2 regions of the Blastococcus goldschmidtiae genome follow, and region 1 is predicted to be linked to the other one. Evidence: riboswitches for the same ligand, from Rfam matches in the RefSeq annotation. Region 1 holds a riboswitch; the other holds the start of a gene.
The links. A riboswitch is a leader RNA that binds a small molecule or an ion and turns the genes downstream of it on or off. The one in region 1 is predicted to bind S-adenosylmethionine.
Positions count from the first base shown of each region.

Region 2: another riboswitch for S-adenosylmethionine. It lies ahead of RM425_RS01615 (bifunctional o-acetylhomoserine/o-acetylserine sulfhydrylase); the one in region 1 lies ahead of thrC (threonine synthase).

Region 1 covers NZ_JAVREI010000003.1:207,469-210,864, forward strand. The annotation lists gene RM425_RS07905 (cold-shock protein) at 1-85, opposite strand, end outside; gene thrC (threonine synthase) at 268-1,569, opposite strand; SAM riboswitch class I at 1,582-1,731, opposite strand; gene RM425_RS07915 (HAD family hydrolase) at 1,791-2,621, shown strand; gene RM425_RS07920 (alpha-amylase family glycosyl hydrolase) at 2,632-3,396, opposite strand, start outside.
Region 2 covers NZ_JAVREI010000001.1:332,125-335,520, reverse strand. The annotation lists gene RM425_RS01625 (amino acid ABC transporter permease) at 1-638, shown strand, start outside; gene RM425_RS01620 (amino acid ABC transporter ATP-binding protein) at 635-1,411, shown strand; SAM riboswitch class IV at 1,521-1,639, shown strand; gene RM425_RS01615 (bifunctional o-acetylhomoserine/o-acetylserine sulfhydrylase) at 1,682-2,974, shown strand; gene metX (homoserine O-acetyltransferase MetX) at 2,992-3,396, shown strand, end outside.

The sequences.
Region 1 (3,396 bases):
GGACGAAGACGTCCTGGCCGCCGTCCACGGCGATGAAGCCGAAGCCCTTCTCGGCGTTGAACCACTTCACGGTGCCCTGTGCCACGTGTGCTCCCACGTTCTGCGTGCGGTCACCCCACCGCGGGTGGTGGGGCGAGGTCTCGCTCTTCCGCCCGCGGACACGAACGAGAAGGAGTGAACCGCGCGAGAACCTACAACAGAGTGACGTGGGTTACACAGACATCAGGCACGGCGCGTTCCCGGATCCACCGATCCGGTGACGCGGAGTCAGCCGATGAGGCCTGCGGCGCGGGCCGACTTCAGCGACGGCTCCACCTGGTGCGTCGGGCCGACGACCGGCATCAGCGGGTCCAGCGTCTTGAGCCCCTCACCGGTGTTGAGGACGACGGTCTCCTTGGCCGGGTCCAGCCGCCCGTTCCCCACCAGCTGGCGGAGGACGGCGACGGTCACGCCACCCGCGGTCTCGGCGAACACGCCGGTGGTCCGGGCGAGGTCACGGATGCCCTGCACGATCTCGTCGTCCCCGACCCGGCCGACCGCGCCACCGGTGCGGCGGATCGCGTCGAGCGCGTACGGGCCGTCGGCCGGGTTGCCGATGTTCAGCGACTTCGCGATGCCGGTGGGCTTCACCGGCTTGACGACGTCCCAGCCGTTGTCGAAGGCGGTGGCGATCGGGTCGCAGCCGGCCGACTGCGCTCCGAAGATCGCCCACTCGGTGGCCTCGACGATGCCCGCGGCGGTGAGCTCGCGGAACGCCTTGTCCACCTTGGTCAGCAGCGAGCCCGACGCCATGGGGATGACGACCTGGGCCGGGATGCGCCAGCCGAGCTGCTCGGCGAGCTCGTAGCCCATCGTCTTGGAGCCCTCGGCGTAGTAGGGCCGCACGTTCTGGTTGACGAAGGCGGTGTCCTCGAACTCGTCGGTCTCGGCGAGCTCGCTGGTCAGCCGGTTGACGTCGTCGTAGGAGCCGTCGACGGCGACCAGCGTCTGCCCGTAGACCGCCGACTGGACGATCTTCCCGGGCTCCAGGTCGGAGGGGACGAAGACGAACGACGGCAGCCCCATGCGGGCGGCGTGCGCGGCGACGGAGTTGGCCAGGTTGCCCGTGGAGGCGGCCGCGATCTTCGTGTACCCCAGCCCCTTGGCCGCCGTGGCGGCGAGGCTGACCACGCGGTCCTTGAACGAGTGCGTCGGGTTGGCGGAGTCGTCCTTGACCCACAGGCCCCCGGTCATGCCCAGTTCCTGGGCGAGGCGGTCGGCGCGGACCAGGGGCGTCATGCCCGGGTCGAGCGAGACGCGGGAGGCCGGGTCCTGGCCCACGGGCAGCAGGGCTACGTAGCGCCAGATGTTCTGCGGGCCGGCCTCGATCTGCTCGCGGGTGACCGCGCGCATGAGCTCGGGGTCGTAGTCGACCTCGAGCGGGCCGAAGCACTCGGCGCAGGCGTGCTCGGCGACGAGGCCGAAGGTTGCACCGCAGTTGCGGCAGATCAGCCCGCGGGCGGGACACGGCGGCACGGGGCCACCGGCGCTGGAGTCGGCCTGGGCGGAACCGGGAGCGGTCAGAGTCATGCGACGACTACCTCCTCATCTTCCCCGCGTCGGGCCGTCGAGCCGTGCGGGACGGAATTGGCACCTCCCCGCAGACGCTGGCCGCACCGGGGTGCGGGGTCGCATGAGCGGCGGTTGCCGGGGCTTCATCGGGCCGTGTCCCTCTGCCCCTCTGGATGAGTGAACGCCGGCAACTCTACCCACCCTCCGCTGCCGGTGCGGCGGCGGACAGGATGGGGGGCGTGGCAGCGCGGATCGTCTACACCGACCTCGACGGCACGATGGTGGGACCGCGTGGGTCCTTCTGGCACACCGCCGCACGGGATCTGACGGCCGACCCGGCGACGGCGCTGCTCGAGCTGCACCGGGCCGGGGTGCCGTTGGTGCTGGTCAGCGGGCGGACGTTCGAGCAGGTCGTGGAGGCCGCGCGGATCTTCGCCGCCGACGGCGCGATCGCCGAGCTCGGCGCGGTGCTCGCCTGGGACGGCGGCAGGGGGACGCACCGGTTCACCGGTGAGCTGCCCGCCGAGCACGCCGGCCGGACGCCGATGGAGGTCATGGCCTCGCTCGGCGTCGTCGAGCAGCTCGTCGCCGCCCATCCGGGCCGGCTGGAGTGGCACGCGCCCTGGCACACCACGCACGACACCGACGCGCTGCTGCGCGGGCGGGTGGACCCCGTCGCCGTCGATGCGTGGCTGGCCGAGCAGGGCGTGGGCTGGTTGACCCTCAAGGACAACGGCGCCATCCCGGCCACCTCCCGGATGACGCTGGACCCCGACCCGGCGCCGCCGCGGGTCTACCACCTGATGCCGCGCGGGATCTCCAAGGGCGCGGCGATCGCCTGGGACCTGGAGCGCCGCGGGATCGACCCCGCCGATGCGGTGGCGATCGGCGACAGCGTGAGCGACCTGGACATGGCGCCCGCGGTCGGCCGGTTGTGGATCACCGCGAACGGGGCCGGCGTCGACGGGATGGCCGACCGGATCGCCGCCGTCCCCAACGCCACCGTCACGGACGCCGCGATGGGCGAGGGCTGGGCCCAGGCCGTGCGTGCCGTCCTCCCGGTGCATTGACCGCAGCCGTTCAGCCGGGAGGTGTCCCCGGGATCAGCAGCACGGCTTCGTCGGGCTCCAGGGATCCGGTCCAGGGGACGCCCTCGGGACGGCCCGCCGACGAGAGCTGCACGTCCGCGGGCTCGCCCAGTGGGAAGGGGACCGGCAGGCCGGTGAAATTCACCGCGACGACCCGTCGGTCTCCTGGGGCGTGCCGCTCGTAGGCGAGGACGCCCTCCGGAGCCGGCAGCGTCCTCCAGGCACCGAGCGCGAGGGCCGGCGAGCCACGGCGGACCGCCAGCAGCCGCCGGTAGAGGTGCAGGATCGAGGCCGGGTCCTCGCGCTGGACGGCGGCACTGGACGCTGCGGCCTCCGGGGGGAAGGGCAGCCAGGGTTGCGGCGGCCAGCCGTGCCCGTCCTCCGCCGTCCAGGGGATGGGTGCCCGGCAGCCGTCGCGGCCGCCCGGATCGACCTGCCGGTCCGGTGGGACGACGGCGTCCTGGAGCCCCAGCTCCTCGCCCGCGTACAGGAAGGGCGTGCCCGGGAGGGTCAGCAGCAGCACCGCGGCGGCGCGCGCCCGGGCCGCGGACCCGCCGTAGCGGGTGCGGTGGCGGGGGTTGTCGTGGTTGGACAGGACCCAGGTCGGCCAGGCCTCGCTGGGCTGCAGCGCCGCCAGCGTCTCCTCGACCACCGAGCGCCAGAAGGACGCGTCCCAGGGCCCGGACAGGGGGACGAAGTTGAAGGCGAGGTGGAGCTCGTCGCCCGCGCCGTAGTAGGGGGCGATCAGGGACGGTGA
Region 2 (3,396 bases), on a different contig from region 1:
TCTGGTTCTTCCGCGCCATCCCACGCATCGTGCTGCTGTTCTTCTCGGCCAGTCTCGGGGCGCTGTACTCGACCTACGAGCTGGGCTTCCCCTTCGACCAGCAGCTGATGGGCTTCTTCGGCTGGCAGGGCGACTGGCGCTTCCTGAGCCTGGACGGCAACGACATCTTCCGCGGGTTCGTCGCCGGCCTGCTGGGGCTGGCGCTGTCCGAGGCCGCCTACGCGGCCGAGATCGTGCGGGCCGGCATCCAGTCGGTCGACCCCGGGCAGACCGAGGCGGCCGCCGCACTGGGGATGAGCCGCGCGAAGACGATGCGCCGGATCGTGCTGCCCCAGGCGATGCGGGTGATCATCCCGCCGATGGGCAACGAGACGATCGCGATGCTCAAGGACACCTCCCTGCTCATCGCGGTGCCGGTGTCCAACGAGCTCAACTTCCAGCTGCGCGCCATCGGCAGCCGTACCTTCCAGGTCATCCCGATGGCCGTCGCCTCGATCCTCTGGTACCTGGCCCTGGCCAGCCTGCTCATGATCGGGCAGCACTTCCTGGAGAAGCGGTTCAGCCGCGGCTTCGGCAACCGCGAGACGCGGCAGCAGCGGGCGGCCCGCGAGGCCGCCCAGGCCGGCAGCGTCCGATGAGCAGCGTGCCGACCCCACCGATGGTGAAGGCCGAGGACGTGCACAAGTCCTTCGGCCACGTGGAGGTGCTCAAGGGGATCGACCTGGAGGTCGCCCCGCGCGAGGTCATGTGCATCGTCGGCCCGTCGGGGTCGGGCAAGTCCACGTTCCTGCGCTGCATCAACCACCTGGAGCGGATCGACGCCGGACGGCTGTCGGTGAACGGCCACCTGGTGGGCTACCGCGAGAAGGGCGGCCGGCTGCACGAGCTGCGCGACGCCGAGGTGGCCGCCCAGCGCCGCGAGATCGGCATGGTCTTCCAGCGCTTCAACCTGTTCCCGCACATGACCGCGCTGGAGAACGTCGTCGAGGCGCCGATCCAGGTGAAGGGCGTGAAGCGGGCGGAGGCCCGCGAGCGCGGCGCCGCCCTGCTGGAACGGGTCGGGCTGGGCGACCGGGTCCACAACTACCCGAACCAGCTCTCCGGCGGCCAGCAGCAGCGGGTCGCGATCGCCCGCGCCCTGGCGATGGAGCCGCAGCTCATGCTGTTCGACGAGCCCACCTCGGCCCTGGACCCGGAGCTGGTCGGCGAGGTGCTCGACGTCATGCGGGGCCTGGCCGCGGACGGGATGACCATGGTGGTGGTCACCCACGAGATGGGCTTCGCCCGCGAGGTGGGCGACAGCCTGGTGTTCATGGACGACGGCGCCGTCGTCGAGGCCGGCGACCCGCGGCGGGTGCTCACCGACCCGCAGCACGAACGCACCCGCTCCTTCCTCTCCAAGGTGCTCTGAACAAGGACCCCGTCCTCCTCACCCCTCGCAAGCTCGGGGCGAGCCTCGGGACGGGGCCGTTGGGGCCCGTGTTTCACGTGAGACATCCGGCGTGCATAAGATCGCGATGGCTCACGAGAGGCAGTGCGAAGCACCTGGCTGACTGCCCGGCAACCTCCTACTCCGTCTGAGGTGCTCCAGGGGAAGAGCCGGCCGTCGCGGCGCCCGCCGCGGGGGCAAGGACGGGGCTCCCGTGCGCCGCGGGATCTCCTGAGCGAGAGGAGACGGCGCATGAGCGACCCGCAGAACTGGAGCTTCGAGACCCGGCAGATCCACGCCGGCACCAGCCCCGACCCGACGACCGGGGCCCGCGCCCTGCCGATCTACCAGACGACCAGCTACCAGTTCCGCGACAGCCAGCACGCCGCGGACCTGTTCGCGCTGGCCGAGATGGGCAACATCTACACGCGGATCATGAACCCGACGCAGGACGCGCTCGAGCAGCGCGTCGCCTCGCTGGAGGGCGGCGTCGCGGCACTGGCGGTCGCCTCCGGGCAGGCCGCCGAGACGCTGGCCATCCTCAACCTCGCCGAGGCCGGCGACCACGTCGTCGCGTCGGCATCCCTCTACGGCGGCACGTACAACCTGCTGCACCACTCGCTGCCCAAGATGGGCATCACGGTCTCCTTCGTCGAGGACCCCGACGACCCGGAGAACTGGCAGTCGCTGGTGCAGGAGAACACCCGGGCCTTCTACGCCGAGACCATCGGCAACCCGAAGGGCGACGTCCTGGACATCGAGACCGTCGCCGGCGTCGCGCACCGCAACGGCGTCCCGCTCATCGTCGACAACACCGTCGCCACGCCCTACCTGATCCGCCCCTTCGAGTTCGGTGCCGACGTCGTCGTGCACTCGGCGACCAAGTACCTCGGCGGGCACGGCACCGCGATCGCCGGCGTGATCGTCGACGGCGGCTCGTTCGACTGGCGCGGGGGCAAGCACCCCATGTTCACCACTCCCGATCCGACGTACCACGGCGTGGTCTACGCCGATCTCGGTGCGCCGGCCTTCGCGCTCAAGGCCCGGGTGCAGCTGCTGCGCGACCTCGGCCCGGCCGTCTCGCCCTTCAACGCCTTCCTGGTCGTGCAGGGCATCGAGACCCTGTCGCTGCGGATGGACCGGCACGTGGCCAACGCCCAGCGGGTGGCCGAGTTCCTCGAGGCCCACGACGCCGTCGACCGGGTCAACTACGCCGGCCTGCCCACCAACCAGTGGCACGCGGCGCAGCAGAAGTACTGCCCGAAGGGCGCCGGCGCCGTCCTCACCTTCGAGCTGCACGGCGGCAAGGAGGCCGGCCAGAAGTTCGTCGAGGCGCTCGAGCTGCACAGCCACGTGGCCAACATCGGTGACGTGCGCTCGCTGGTGATCCACCCGGCGTCGACCACGCACTCGCAGCTGACCCCCGAGGAGCAGCTGACCACCGGTGTCACCCCCGGGCTGGTGCGCCTGGCCGTCGGCCTGGAGGGGATCGAGGACATCCTCGCCGACCTCGAGGCCGGGTTCCGGGCCGCGAAGTCCGCCTGAGCCGGAACGCAGGCGGCATGGGCGGGTGGGTGGAGGGGGATCCGGTCGGTGACCGGCTCTTCCTCGACCTGCCCGCCGTCCCGCTCGAGCGGGGTGGGGAGCTCGCCGACGTGCGGGCCGCCTACGAGACGTGGGGCACGCTCGCCGCCGACGGCGGCAACGCCGTCCTCGTCGAGCACGCGCTGACCGGCGACAGCCACGTCGTCGGCCCCGCCGGGCCCGGTCACCCGACGGCGGGCTGGGGGGAGAGGCTGGTCGGTCCGGGCCGCCCGCTGGACACCGACCGGTGGTTCGTCGTCTGCGCCAACGTGCTGGGCGGCTGCCAGGGGACGACCGGGCCCGGCACCCTCGGCCCGGACGGCGCCCGCTGGGGTTCCCGCTTCCCCGAGGTGACGGTGGGTGACCAGGTGCGGGTCGAGGTC